Regions from separate parts of the Ruthenibacterium sp. genome, predicted to be linked through region 3. Evidence: predicted binding sites of a transcription regulator. Region 3 holds the regulator's gene; each other region holds the start of a gene.

Region 1 (4,998 bases), on a different contig from region 3:
TGACACAGCACGCCGGCCACGCGGCTGAAATCGCCCGGCAGTACGGTGATGACGGGGAACCGGTGCGCCTTTACGCCTGCGGCGGGGACGGTACTTTGAACGAGGTATTTACGGGGGCGTATCCCTATAAAAACGCAGAGGTAGCAAGTGTTCCGTGCGGCTCCGGCAATGATTTTGTGCGAAATTTCGGCGCGGCGGAGGATTTCCTTTCCCTTGCGGATAATATCGCAGGCACGGCGGTGCCTGTTGACTTGGTCGCGGCAAACGGCGGGGTCTCTGCGGCAATCTGTTCGGTTGGGCTGGATTCTGAAGTTGCATACAGCATTCCCAAATATCGCCGCCTGCCGCTGTGCGGCGGCCAGATGGCATATAATATTTCCATTGTAGAACGTCTTTTGCAGCCCATGGGACACAGGCTGCGCATTACGGTGGACGACGATGTGCTGGAGGGGGATTACCTCATCGCCACGGTATGCAACGGCGTCGCATACGGGGGCGGGTTCCGCGCTGCGCCCATGGCGGACCTGCAGGACGGAGTGCTGGATGTGATCATGGTAAAGAAAATGAGCCGGATGCGCATTGCGGGAGTACTGTCCAAATATAAAAACGGGCTCCACTATCAAAATGGTCGTGTCGTTCCGGAGCTTTCGGATGTGCTGGAATACCGCAGAGCGCAAAAGGTGTTGATCGAGCCGATGGATGGGAAGGCTGTCATCACAAATATCGACGGGGAGTGCACTCCGGCGGACAGTCTTTCCGCACAAGTGCTGCCTCTGGCAGCGCGGTTTGTGCTGCCGGCTCCGCTGTATGCGCAGTTTGAGGACAGAGCTCCCGCCGTAACGGCGTGACATGACTTGAAGGCAGACAAATATGACAAATACCGGGTGGCTCCTTCGCAGGCCGCCCGGTATTGTTTTGTTTTCGTGCGAGTTCACAAAAAATTTTTATTTTACCCCCTTGATTTTTCCTGTAAATGTGGTTACAATATGTTTAGCACTCAAAGATATAGAGTGCTAAACAAGGAAAATTTAATTTAGGAGGAAAGTTTTATGAAAATCAGACCTCTCGCTGACAGAATTGTCATTAAAAACGTAGAAGCAGAGGAAACTACCAAGAGCGGCATCATCCTTACGGGCTCCGCCAAGGAAAAGCCCCAGGTGTGCGAAGTTGTCGCTGTGGGCCCGGGCGGCCTTGTGGACGGCAACCAAGTTGAGATGACCGTCAAGGTGGGCGACAGGGTATTGATCGCCAAATACGCGGGTACCGAAGTGAAGGTGGACGGCGACGAGTGCACCATCGTGCGCCAGTCGGACATTCTTGCCGTTGTAGAGTAAGCTCTCAGCAAAGTTGTTTTCATTCTATTTTAAAATAAAAGGAGTCGTTATTTATGGCAAAACAGTTACTCATGGGCGAAGAGGCGCGCAAAGCTCTCTGCGCCGGCATTGATAAGCTTGCCGATACGGTCAAGATCACACTTGGCCCCAAGGGACGCAACGTAGTTTTGGGCAAAAAGTTCGGCGCTCCGGTCATCACCAATGACGGCGTTACCATCGCCAAAGAGATCGAGCTGAAAGACCAGTTCGAGAACATGGGCGCTCAGCTCGTACGCGAAGTTGCCACCAAAACGAACGATGCTGCCGGCGACGGTACCACCACCGCAACGGTTTTGGCACAGGCGCTTGTTACCGAGGGCATGAAGAACGTTGCCGCGGGTGCAAACCCCATGGATCTGAAGCGCGGCATGCAGAAGGCCGTGAAGGCTTCTGTCGAGGCTTTGAAGGCGAACAGCAAGAAAATGGAGGGCTCCGCCGACGTGGCGCGTGTTGCCACGGTTTCTGCGGGCGATGAAGTCATCGGCAGCCTGATCGCTGAGGCGATGGAAAAGGTAAGCGCTGACGGCGTGATCACCATTGAAGAGAGCAAGACGGCTGAGACCTATTCCGAAGTCGTAAAGGGCATGCAGTTCGACCGCGGCTATATCACTCCGTATATGGTCACAGACACCGAGCGCATGGAGGCTGTTCTGGATGATGCATATCTGCTCATCACGGATAAGAAGATCAGTGTGATTCAGGATATTCTGCCCCTGCTGGAGCAGATCGTACAGTCCGGCAAGAAACTCGTCATCATTGCCGAAGATGTGGAGGGCGAGGCTCTGTCCACGCTGATCGTGAACCGCCTGCGCGGGACCTTCACGGTTGTCGCTGTCAAAGCTCCCGGCTTTGGCGACCGCCGCAAGGAAATGCTGCAGGACATCGCCATTCTGACGGGCGGCACGGTTGTCAGCGAAGAGTTGGGTTATGAGCTGAAAGACGCCACCGTCGATATGCTGGGCCGTGCCCGCCAGGTGAAGGTAACGAAGGAATATACCACCATCGTAGACGGTATGGGCGACAAGGAAGCTGTCAGCAACCGTGTTGCGCAGATCCGTGCGCAGATGGCGGAGACGACCAGCGACTTCGACAAGGAGAAGCTGCAGGAGCGTCTTGCCAAGCTGTCCGGCGGTGTTGCCGTCATCAAAGTCGGCGCTGCCACTGAGGTCGAGATGAAAGAGAAGAAGCTGCGCATTGAGGATGCCCTGAATGCGGCCAAGGCTGCCGTGGAAGAGGGCATTGTCGCGGGCGGCGGCACGGCTCCGCTGCACACGACTGCTGCTGTTGACGCTGTGATCGACGCTCTCGAAGGCGATGAGCGCACGGGTGCGCGCATCGTGCGCAAAGCACTGGAGGCTCCGCTGCGCCAGATCGCGGCCAATGCCGGCCTGGAGGGCAGTGTCATTATCGACAAAATTATGTCCGGCAGCGATGCCAACTATGGCTTTGATGCCCAGAAAGAAGTATACGGCGACATGATCAAGGCCGGTATCGTTGACCCGACCAAGGTCACCCGTTCTGCGTTGGAGAACGCGGCCAGCGTGGCGTCCATGGTCCTTACCACCGAGAGCCTTGTCGCGGATGAGCCGGAAGATCCCGCGGCCTCGGCTGCGGCCAACGCCGCCATGGCGGGCGGCGGTATGGGCGGCATGTATTGATTGCCCGGCTCCTGTTTTCATAAAATTTCCTTTGCCCTGCGGCGTTTTGCCGCAGGGCTTTTTGTATATTTGCGAGCCTTGGAGAAAAACTAATACCATTACAGAAAAGGAGGCAAACCCCATGGAAGAAATCACTGCCGTAGAGCTGGCCGGTTTTTCCGAACTGCTCACTCACGAGGAAAATATCATTAAAAAATACAAATGCTATGCACAGACCTGTGAGGACCCGGCGCTCAAAGAAATGTGCGAGGATATGGCCCAGCGCCATACGCAGCATTATGATGCGATTCTCAGCGAACTGAAATGAGGAGGGGACAAATAATGAATTGCTTTGATGATCAGGCGAAAATGACGGATGCGCTCAATTCCCAAAAATTCATCACGGGGAATTATAATCATTATGCCGGTGAATGCGCCACAAAGGAACGCAAGGATAAGCTGATGGAGATTCTTTCCGAGGAACATGACATGCAGTTTGAAGTGTTCAGCGAGATGCAAAAGCGGGGCTGGTATGAGCCGAAGCCTGCGCCTCAGCAAAAGGTGTGCGAGGCGTGCGAACAATATGAACAAAAAGTAGGCTCCTTTTAAGATATAAGATAAGGTAAGTATGCTGCTCTATGCCCGTCTGAAGAACAATCGTCAGACGGGCATTTTTGTGTGTAAGCCGTCGAAGGAAAAACTGAAAATATTTGAGATTTTTTTAACAACTTTTTCATTTAACGGTTGCAACCGGGACGGATTTCATCTATAATATAAAAAGATATCGTAAAAAAACAGGGAGGTTATTTCATGGGCATTTCACAGTTCCTTACGGTTGCGGCAAATACTGCATCCGGGAACCCCGAACCGTCCGTCGGCGTGGTTGTGGCAACGGGCCTCATCCTCGTATTCGGCGTTCTGGTGCTGCTCTACCTGCTCATTACGCTCGAGGGCATTATTTTTACATCTGTAGACCGCAGGAAAAAAGGCGCGCCTGCTCCGAAGAAAGAAGCGGCTCCCGCTCCGGTGAAAGCGGCTGCTCCGAAGGCTCCGGTTGTGGAAGCCGGCATCCCGGGCGAGGTCGTCGCGGCCATTGCCGCCGCTATCGCCTGCATGGACGGCGGCGAACATTATACGCTGCGCAGTGTTAAGCGCACAAGAGTGTCCGGGCGCTCCGCCTGGGGGCAGGCCGGTGTTGTGGCTTACACCGAGCCGTTTTGACAGGAGGGGATGAACAGACATGCAGGGCTTTTTAAACGCAGTCACCGGTATTGCCAATGAATCCGGCTTTGTCGGCATCATGGAGAATCCGGGCTATCTGATTATGATTATCGTCGCCTGCGGGCTGATTTATCTTGCCATAGGCAAGCAGTTCGAGCCGCTTTTGCTTTTGCCGATCGCCTTCGGCATGCTGCTGGCGAACCTTCCGTTTGGCGAGATTATCCACATGCAGTATTTCATCCCGCCGGAAGGCGCGGACCCTTCGCTGTATCCGATGTTCAGCGAGATCCTGCACCATGGCGGGTTGGCTGATATGCTGTATCTTGGCGTCAAGCTGGGCATTTATCCACCGCTGATCTTCCTTGGTATCGGTACGATGACGGATTTCGGCCCCCTGATCTCCAACCCGAAGAGCCTGTTGCTGGGCGCTGCCGCACAGCTTGGCATTTTCACTACTTACATCGGAGCGAAGCTGCTTAATTTTACCGGCCCGCAGGCCGGCGCCATCGGCATCATCGGCGGTGCGGACGGCCCGACAGCCATTTTCGTTGCCAGCAAGCTGGCGCCTGAACTGCTTGGCGCTATCGCTGTGGCCGCGTACAGCTATATGGCGCTGGTGCCCATCATCCAGCCGCCTATCATGCGCGCGCTTACCACAAAGAAAGAACGTATGATCGTAATGGAACAGCTTCGTCCGGTTTCCAAACTGGAAAAGATCATGTTCCCCATTATCTGCACCATCATCATTTGTTTGATCCTTCCCACAG
Region 2 (4,998 bases), on a different contig from region 3:
GCCGATGACAACGGCCCGGCCCTCCACGGGGTACGTTTCGTTTTCCGCGACGGCGTGCAGGAAGTCCACGGCGGTCATCACGCCCGCGGTGTCCTCGCCGGGAATGCCCGCGCTGCGGCCGTCCTGGCAGCCAATGGCCACGTAGAAAGCCTTATAGCCCTCCCGGCGCAGCGTGTCCAGCGTTATGTCGCGCCCCACTTCCACGCCGCAGCGGATGTCCACGCCCATCTGGCGCAGCACCTCGATCTCCGCGTCCACGACGTCCTTTTCCAGCTTGTAGGAGGGGATGCCGTATACCAGCATGCCGCCGGGACGCTCGTTTTTCTCAAATACCGTGGGCTTATAGCCGCGCTCGGCCAGATAATATGCACAGGAGAGGCCGGCCGGGCCGGCGCCGATGACGGCGATCTTTTCCGCGAAGCCGCCCCGGTTCGTGGGTGCGACCACCGGCGGCACATACCGCGTGGCGGCGTTCAGGTCCTGCTGGGCAATAAATTTCTTTACCTCGTCGATGGCAACGGCCTGATCCACGGTGCCGCGGGTGCAGGCGTCCTCACAGCGGCGGTTGCACACGCGGCCGCATACGGCGGGGAAGGGATTCTCTTTTTTTATAAGCGCCAGCGCGTCGGTGTAGCGGCCTTGCGCGGCCATTTTCAGGTAGCCCTGCACGGCGATGTGCGCAGGGCAGGCCGTTTTGCAGGGGGCCGTGCCGGCGTCGTAGCAATTGATGCGGTTGTTGTCGCGGTAATCGACATCCCATTTTTCCGGGCCCCACTTCACGGCGTCGGGCAGCTCCTGCCGGGGATATTCCACCGGGCCGTTTTGGGTGCACAGCTTTTGCCCCAGCTTGACGGCGCCCGCGGGGCAGTATTCCACACAGCGGCCGCAGGCAACGCAGTTTTCGGTTTTCACCTTCGCCACATAGGCCGAACGGCTCATATTGGGCGTATTGAACAGCTGGCTGGTGCGCAGGGCGTTGCAGATGTTGACGTTGCAGTTGCAGATGGCAAAAATTTTGTTCTCGCCGTCAATGTTGGTGATCTGGTGCACAAAACCGTTGTCCTCGGCGCGCCGCAGGATCTCCAGCACCTCGTCGTAAGTAACATAATGGCCCTTTTTGGTCTCCACCAGATAATCGGCCATATCGCCCACGCCGATACACCAGTCCTCCGGGTCGTCGGCGCAGCCCTCGCCCATGCGGGCGCGGGACATGCGGCAGGAGCACGGGCTGGCCGCGTATTTGCCTTCGTATTTTTTCAGCCAGTGGGAAATGTGCTCGATATCGGCGGACCGGTTCTCTGTTTCAATGGCTTTTTCCACGGGAATGACGTGCATCCCGATGCCCGCGCCGCCCGGCGGAACCATGGCGGTGATGTGCTCCAGGGGCAGGAAGGTCATGCGCTCAAAAAAAGCCGTCACCTCGGGATTGTCCTGGATCTGCTGCTTGTGCATATTGAAAAATTCCGCGCTGCCGGGTACGAACATCGGCAGAACGTACTGCTTTTCATGCCGTTCGTTTTCCCAGTTGTACTCCAGCAGGCCCACGCAACTCATCTGGTACAGCAGCGGTTCCAGCTCTTCGGCGGGCTTGCCCGTGGCTTTTACAAGCTCGGACAGCGTCATGGGCTTGCGCACCTTCATCTTCAGGGCGACGTCCGCCATTTCATCCGTCACCACGCCCGCCAGGCCCCAGTATTCCGGGTCTTCCGCCGTCAGGCCGTGCAGCTTAGCGGGAATGCGGTCTGTGATCATACGCCCCAGTTTTAAAATTTTCTCCCGGGGCTGCGCGTCCTTTGGAATGGGAAAGGGCAGTTTGCTCTCGTCCAGGGGGAAATGTGTCTCGCTCATATCCGGCATCCTTTCTCTGTGCGGTCGCGGTTCAGCCGCGCCAGGCTTTTACTTCGGCGCGCAGCCAGTCGGCCCATTCGTCCACGCCCTCGCCCGTCTTGGCGCAGATGGGGATGACCTTGGCGTTCGGGTTGCGCATGCGGATGTTTTCTCTGCATTTCTCCATGTCAAAATCAAAGTAGGGCAGCACGTCCGTTTTATTGATGAGAACCACGTCGCAGATCTGGAACATCAGCGGGTACTTGAGCGGTTTGTCGTCGCCCTCGGGCACCGACAGGATGGCTGCGTTTTTCACCGCGCCTGTGTCGAACTCCGCCGGACATACCAGATTGCCCACGTTTTCCAAAACAGCAAGCTCCACGTCGCCCGCTGCAAGGCCGTCCAGGCCCTGGCGCGTCATATCCGCGTCCAGATGGCACATACCGCCCGTGTGCAGCTGAATGGATTTAACGCCCGTCGCCGCAATGGTACGCGCGTCCACATCGGAGTCGATGTCCGCCTCCATCACACCGATCTTGAATTCGTCACGCAGACGCTCGATGGTGCGCGTCAGGGTGGTCGTTTTGCCGGAGCCGGGCGAGCTCATCAGGTTGAGCAGAAAGATCCTCTTTTCTTTCAGCTCCCGGCGCAAAAGCTCGGCGCGCTGGTCGTTGTTGGCGAATACGCTCTGTTTGATCTCCAAAATCCTCACTTCGTCCACAGGTATCTCTCCCTTGTTTGCTTGATAGCGTGGCTATACCAATCTTCGTCAATAGTTTAACATTCCTGCTTCGGCCCGTCAATCGGCCGTCTCCCTTTTTGTGAAAGTGTGGTATAAAGCGGGCTTGTACTCTGGCAAAATGTATGATAAAATCAAAAAGTGATATGTGGTACAACCAATACCAGAAGGGGAGGTACACAATGGAATTTGCAAAGCTGTCCGCTCCCAGCCTGAAGGACCTGTTTGTCCAGCAGCTGCAGGGGATGATATTGTCCGACGAGCTGCCCATGGGTACACAGCTTCCGCCTGAGCGGGAACTGGCCCAGCAGATGCAGGTGAGCCGCGCCGTGGTGAACGGCGGTCTGGCGGAGCTGGCCCAGCAGGGCTTTCTGGAGGTGCGGCCGCGGCAGGGAACTTTCGTGGCGGATTACCGACGCAAGGGGAACCTTTCCACGCTTATCGCCATCATGGAGTATCAGGGCGGCGTGCTGGGCAAGGATGAGATACGCTCTATTCTGGAGGTGCGGCGCGCGCTGGAGCATCTGGCTGCGCAGCGTGCCATCCGTTATGCCTCGGATGAAGCGCTGGCACGCCTGGGGGATATTGTGGCGCGCATCGCCGCAGCGCAGAACAACGCGCAGGCGGCTGAGGCGGCCTTTGCCTTCCAGCACGAGCTTGCGCTTGCGGGCGGCAACAGCATTCTGCCGCTCATCTACTATTCGTTCAAGGCGCCCGTTATCACCCTGTGGCTGCGTTTCTGCCGCATGTACGGCATCGGCGCGCTTTGCCGCAACACGGAAACGCTGTACAATTACCTGTGCAGGCGGGACATGGACGGAGCGGAGCGGTGGATCGACGCGTATCTGGAGCAGGCCATCGACGGCAGCCAGCAGATCTACGAGGAACGGTGAAGCATGCGCTGCGCCGCCGGCCGCTAAAATACCGCTAAGTTCGTCCCGATTCGATTGACGGCCCGCGGGCCCGTTCTATATACTGTGGACAGGCCGGTGCGCGGCCGCGGGCAAAAGCCCCGCGCCGCGCGGCCGGGACACGGATGATGGAAGGGGAGACCGGGCATGTATCTTGCGCTCGCACTGTTTTTGGCGACCTATGTTCTGCTTTTGATCTTCGGCAAATACCGCGCGTATATCGCCGCTGCGTCGGCGCTGCTTTTCGTGGTGCTGGGCATCCTGCCCTGGGCTGAGGTGCCTGCGGCCATAGACTGGAACGTTCTGCTGATGATTGCGGGCACCATGGGCACTGTGGTGCTGTTTATCGAATCACGCATGCCCGCGCTGATGGCGGATATCATTATGGAAAAAGTGCCCAACATCAAATGGGCGGTGGTGGCGCTTTCCCTGTTTGCAGGGCTGATCTCCGCTTTCGTGGACAATGTGGCCACAGTGCTGATGGTCGCGCGTGTGGCGCTAGCGCTGGCCAAAAAGCTGGACATCAGCCCTGTGCCGGTCATCATCGCCATTGCGGTGTCCTCCAATCTGCAGGGCGCGGCCACGCTGGTGGGAGATACCACATCCATTCTGCTGGGCGGCTATGCCGACATGAATTTTCTTGATTTCTTCGTGTTCCGCGGCAGGCCCGGGATTTTTTGGGTGGTACAGGTGGGTGCCGTGGCATCCGCGTGCGTGCTGCTGTATTACTTCCGAAACCTGCGCCAGCCGGTGGAATCCGGCGAGCGCACACAGGTAACGGACACTGTCCCCACGCTTCTGCTCGTTTCTACGGTGACTCTGCTTATCATCGTTTCCTTTGTGCCGGAAAAGCCTGCCGTGACCAATGGGGTCATCTGTGTGCTGCTGGCGGCCGTGGGCTTCCTGCGCAAAGCGGGTCAGCGTCGGTCGCTGGCTCCGCTGGGGCAGTTCTTCCGTGAGCTGGACGGCCAGACGCTGCTTTTGCTGGCGAGCCTGTTCGTCATCATCGCGGGCATCACGCGGGCGGGTGTCATCGACGCCATCAGCCGCCTGTTTGTCAACATCGCGGGAGACGACCTGTTTGCCATCTATTCGCTCATCGTATGGGCTTCGGTGCTTTTCTCCGCATTTATTGACAACATCCCTTATGTGGCAACGATGCTGCCTGTGGTGAGCGGCATTGCCACACTCATGGGCGTGGAGCCGTATCTGCTCTATTTTGGGCTGCTGACAGGTGCGACCCTGGGCGGCAACCTGACGCCCATCGGCGCAAGCGCCAACATCACGGGCATCGGCATCCTGCGCAAGGAGGGCTACACGGTCTCCAACCGGGATTTTATGAAAATCGGCGTACCGTTCTCTCTCATTGCCGTCACAACGGGATACCTGCTCATCTGGTTCCTTTGGCGCTGAGCGGCAGCGGAGGAGTTCAAAAAGAAAAGGCCGCCCGCCCCGTGTTTACGGGGCGGGCGGCCTTTCGATTCCCAAAAGATTCGGTTTTACTGCGGCTGCTTGCCGATG
Region 3 (4,998 bases):
TAAATAAGTATATAACCATACTGTGCATATGCGCCCGCGCGGCGGGCGGCAGCGCAGGAAAACTGGAGAGGGGTTTTGGAATGGGACAGACCATCGCACAGAAGATCATCGCCGCACACCTCGTTGACGGCAAAATGGAGCCGGGCTGCGAGGTGGGCCTGCGCATCGACCAGACACTCACACAGGACGCCACGGGCACCATGGCATATCTGGAATATGAGGCCATGGGGATCCCCCGTGTGCGCACGGAGCTTTCCGTCGCTTATATCGACCACAACACGCTGCAAAGCGGCTTTATGAACGCCGACGACCACCGTTTCATCCGCACCATCGCCAAAAAGATCGGCGTGCGCTACTCCCGCCCGGGCAACGGCATCTGCCATCAGGTGCATCTGGAACGCTTCGCCAAACCCGGCAAAACGCTCATCGGCTCCGACAGCCACACGCCTACGGCGGGCGGCATCGGCAGCCTTGCCATGGGTGCGGGCGGTCTGGACGTGGCCGTGGCCATGGGCGGCGGCGCGTATTATATCCCCTATCCAAAAGCGACGCTGGTAAAGCTTTCCGGCGCGCTGCGCCCCATGGTGAGCGCCAAGGACGTCATCCTTGAGGTGCTGCGTGTGATGAGCGTAAAGGGCGGTGTGGGCAAGATCGTGGAATACGGCGGCGAGGGCGTAAAAAACCTGACGGTGCCCCAGCGCGCCACCATCACCAATATGGGCGCGGAGTTGGGCGCTACAACCTCCATTTTTCCAAGCGACGAAGTCACCCATGCCTTTCTGAAGGCGCAGGGGCGCGAAGAGGATTATATGCCGCTGGCCGCCGACGCGGACGCCGTGTACGACGAGGTCATTGAGATCGACCTTTCCGCGCTGGAGCCTCTGGCCGCGTGCCCGCACAGCCCGGACAATGTGAAGCCCGTGCGCAGCCTTTCCATGACGAAGGTAGACCAGGTGTGCATCGGCAGCTGCACCAACTCCAGCTATGCGGATCTGATGACCGTGGCCGAGATCCTGAAGGGCAAAACGGTATCTCCCGAAGTGAGCCTTGCCATTGCGCCGGGCAGCCGCCAGGTGCTGGCAATGCTGAGCGCGAACGGCGCGCTCACCGCCCTGCTGGACGCGGGCGCGCGCATTCTGGAAAGCGCCTGCGGCCCCTGCATCGGCATGGGCCAAAGCCCCAACTCCGCGGGCGTTTCCCTGCGCACGTTCAACCGCAACTTCGAGGGCCGCAGCGGAACGCGGGACGCCGGCGTATACCTTGTAAGCCCTGAAACGGCGGCTGTGAGCTGCCTGACGGGGTATATCACCGACCCCACCTCCGTGCCTGCGGCCGCGCCCGTCGCCATGCCGGAGGCCTTTCCCATCAACGACAACATGGTGGATCTGCCCGCCTCTGAGGACGAATATGAAAGCGTCGAGGTGCTGCGCGGGCCGAATATCAAGCCCCTGCCCGTGGCGCAGCCTCTGACAGACACAATGGAGCTGCCCTGCCTGCTGAAGGTGGGCGACAATATCACCACGGACCATATCATGCCCGCCGGCAGCAAGATCCTGCCTTACCGCAGCAATATCCCGCATCTGGCAAACTACTGCTTTGAAGTGTGTGACCCCGAATTCCCCGCGCGCGCCATGGCGGCAGAGGGCGGCTTTATCGTGGGAGGCGCCAACTATGGCCAGGGCTCCAGCCGTGAGCACGCGGCGCTGGTGCCGCTGTATCTGGGCATCCGCGCGGTCGTCACCGTCAGCTTTGCGCGCATCCATAAGGCGAACCTGGTGAACGCGGGCATCCTGCCGCTGGAATTCGAGAATGCCGCAGATTATGAAAAGATCTCCCTGGGAGACACGCTGGAGCTTTCCGGCGTGATCGCGGGCATCGAAAACGGCGCGGTAACGCTGACGAACAAGACCACGGGCTGCGTCATCCCCCTGCGCTGCGACATCAGCGCGCGCCAGGCGCAAATCATCCGCGCGGGAGGCCTTTTGAACTACACCCGCGAAAAAAACCGGTAAACACCGGCATTTCCGCGCCGCACCGCCTTTCGCGGCATGCGCGGCGGCAAAAAATAAACGACAACGGAGGCACGCAAATTGGAAAACATCACTGCTGCAAAAGAAAAATTCGGCGCGCTGATCGAGGCGCAGAAAAAACGGGTGGCCGCCATGCGGGCACAGGGAGATTTTGTGGATTACGCGGCACTGCCGCAGATCGTCATCGGCGTATGCGGCGGCGACGGCATCGGCCCGACCATTACGCATGAGGCCGAGCGCGTGCTGCGCTTCCTTTTAAAGGACGAGGTGGAAAGGGGCAAGGTGACGTTCAAGGAGATCGACGGCCTGACCATCGAGAACCGCGCCGCCCACATGAAAGCCATCCCCGACGACGTGCTGGCCGAACTGAAGGCCTGCCACGTCATCCTGAAAGGGCCTACCACCACCCCCCGCGCAGGCGACGAATGGCCCAACATCGAAAGCGCCAACGTTGCCATGCGCAAGGAGCTGGATCTGTTCGCCAACGTACGGCCCGTGAAGGTGCCCGAGGAAGGCATCGACTGGACGTTCTTCCGTGAGAACACTGAGGGCGCGTACACCCTGGGCAGCTGCGGCTTCGAGACCGAGGACGGCATCTCTGTGGATTTCACCATCACTACCACTGACGGCACGCAGCGCATTGCAGAGCTTGCGTATGATTTTGCCAGGAAAAACCACAAAACCCGCGTGTCCATCGTTACCAAAGCCAACATCATCAAGGCCACGGACGGCAAGTTTTTGAAGCTCTGCCAGGCCGTGGGGGAAAAATACCCTGAAATCACCACGGACGACTGGTATATCGACATCATGACGGCCAAGCTGGTGGACAAAAAGCGCCGCACCGATTTTCAGGTGTTCGTGCTGCCCAACCTGTACGGCGACATCATCACTGACGAAGCGGCCGAATTCCAGGGCGGCGTAGGCACGGCGGGCAGCGGCAACATCGGCAAGCGCTACGCCATGTTTGAGGCCATTCACGGCTCGGCGCCGCGCATGGTGAAGGAGGGACGCGCCCAGTATGCGGACCCGTGCAGCATGCTACGCGCCAGCGTGATGCTGCTGTCCCACATCGGCTACCAGGCCCAGGCGGACAAGCTCACCGCCGCGCTGGACAAATGCATGTTCACGGAAAAGGCGCTCACCGTCACGGGCCGCGACACCGGCTGCACCTGCACCGAGTTCGGCGATTACGTGATGCGCACCATCGAGACCCTTTAATTTAGACGAAAAGAAGTTGGTGAAGACAATGGCGGCGCAAAACCAGAATAAAGTCTCCCTTCCCGTCATCAAGCGGCTGCCGAAATACTACCGCTATATTTCGGACATGCACAACAACGGCATCGTGAAGGTGTCTTCCAGTGAGCTTGCCCGAATGATGGGCACCACAGCCTCACAGGTCCGGCAGGATTTCAACTGCTTCGGCGGTTTCGGCCAACAGGGCATCGGCTACCATGTGGATGTGCTGCTCAGCGAGATATCCAAGCTGCTGTTCAGTGAAAAGAATCTCAACGCAGTGCTCATCGGTACAGGCCGTCTGGGCCGCGCCATATCCGGCTATCTTTCCGCCGAGGCCCGGGGCTATCACCTGATGGCCGCATTCGACAAAAGCCCGGACGAGATCGGCCGGGAGCTGCAGTGCGGCGTGATGGTGCAGGACGTGGCCGAGCTGGCCGCTTTCTGCGCCGCACACCACCCGGACGTAGCGGTGCTTTGCATCCCGCGCGCGGGCGCGAAGGCCGTAGCCCCCACGCTGGTGGAGGCCGGTGTAAAGGGCTACTGGAACTTCAGCCACTACGACCTCTCGGTGGACTACGAGGGTATCACGGTGGAGAACGTCCACCTGGGTGACAGCCTGATGAGCCTGGGCTACCGTGTGCGCAACGATTAAAACGACAGGATAGGGACGGTCTTACCAAATGGCAAAGCTATATTTCCGATACGGCGCCATGAACAGCGGCAAGAGCACCGCGCTGATGCAGGTAGCCTACAACTACGAAGAGCGCGGCATGCGCGTGCTTATCATGAAGCCCTCCATAGATACCAAAGGCGGCGAAAAGCTGATGTCCCGCCTGGGTGTGGAGCGGCGTGTTGACATCGCGGTGCGGCCGGATATGGACCCGTTGGCGCTGGTGCGCGCGGATATTGCAAAAAACGGGCCTCTTGCCTGCGTTCTGACGGACGAAAGCCAGTTTTTCACGTCATGGCAGGCCGAACAGCTTTTCATGGTGACTGTGGCGCTGAACGTGCCGGTCATCTGCTACGGCCTGCGGGCGGATTTTTCCCTGCAGGGTTTTCCCGGTTCCACCCGTCTGCTGGAGCTTGCCCACAACATCGAAGAGATGAAAACCATCTGCCAGTGCGGGCGCAAGGCAATGTTCAACGGCCGCAAGGTAAATGGAAAATTTGTGTTTGAAGGCGCACAGGTGGCCATTGACATGGAAAACAATGTGCAGTACGAATCGCTGTGTCCCCAGTGCTATTTCCGCGAACGGGACAAGTTTTTTGCAGAAAAGGCGGCGGAGGCGGCACAGAAACCCGGCGCAGACGCGCCGTGATGCGCATTTTCTCCGCCGATTCAAACCAGAAAGCCCGCTCCGGGTACAGGCGTAAGGCCGTTCCCGGAGCGGGCTCTTGTATTCTATTTTACGCGCGCCGCAAGGACGGAAGCTGTCAACCGCCGGCGGCAAACTTTTACATACCGCCGTAATAGGCCACCAACAGGTCCACCACCGCGCCGTAGCTTTTGGAGCCGAGCTCCTGGTCGTAGCTTTGCAGAAATCCCGAATAAGCGCTGTCCGCCGCCTTGGACACCGGAGACTCGAACTGCCGCCAATAGGCGTTGTTTGCGAGAATATCCTCGTTCGCCGTCTGGCATACCTGCTGCGCGATCTCCAGCCATTTTTCATAAGACGCACCGTACAGCGCGTTGGAAAGATGGATATACCCCAACAGATAACCCGAATACGCA

The links. The regulator Rex, encoded in region 3, represses fermentation and respiration genes when NADH is low (regulators of the CRP and FNR family bind a similar motif). The targets are predictions, from matches to a motif close to ATTGTTAANNNNTTAACAAT.
Region 1: a site for Rex is predicted at 3,720-3,739, ahead of IIY41_RS11475 (OadG family transporter subunit). Genes of this name have one in related genera too.
Region 2: a site for Rex is predicted at 2,593-2,612, ahead of hypB (hydrogenase nickel incorporation protein HypB). Genes of this name have one in related genera too.

The regions. Positions count from the first base shown of each region.
Region 1 covers NZ_JAFOIN010000092.1:105,276-110,273, reverse strand. Annotated here, with positions in the region: gene IIY41_RS11500 (diacylglycerol/lipid kinase family protein) at 1-848, shown strand, start outside; gene IIY41_RS11495 (co-chaperone GroES) at 1,050-1,334, shown strand; gene groL (chaperonin GroEL) at 1,388-3,031, shown strand; gene IIY41_RS11485 (hypothetical protein) at 3,153-3,338, shown strand; gene IIY41_RS11480 (spore coat protein) at 3,353-3,619, shown strand; gene IIY41_RS11475 (OadG family transporter subunit) at 3,821-4,231, shown strand; gene IIY41_RS11470 (sodium ion-translocating decarboxylase subunit beta) at 4,251-4,998, shown strand, end outside.
Region 2 covers NZ_JAFOIN010000009.1:223-5,220, reverse strand. Annotated here, with positions in the region: gene IIY41_RS00935 (FAD-dependent oxidoreductase) at 1-1,848, opposite strand, end outside; gene hypB (hydrogenase nickel incorporation protein HypB) at 1,880-2,548, opposite strand; gene IIY41_RS00925 (FadR/GntR family transcriptional regulator) at 2,749-3,459, shown strand; gene IIY41_RS00920 (ArsB/NhaD family transporter) at 3,625-4,890, shown strand; partial or broken gene IIY41_RS00915 (SDR family oxidoreductase) at 4,977-4,998, opposite strand, start outside.
Region 3 covers NZ_JAFOIN010000046.1:23,774-28,771, reverse strand. Annotated here, with positions in the region: gene IIY41_RS05020 (aconitate hydratase) at 81-2,012, shown strand; gene IIY41_RS05015 (isocitrate/isopropylmalate family dehydrogenase) at 2,091-3,248, shown strand; gene IIY41_RS05010 (redox-sensing transcriptional repressor Rex) at 3,277-3,918, shown strand; gene IIY41_RS05005 (thymidine kinase) at 3,947-4,585, shown strand; gene IIY41_RS05000 (DUF3810 domain-containing protein) at 4,722-4,998, opposite strand, start outside.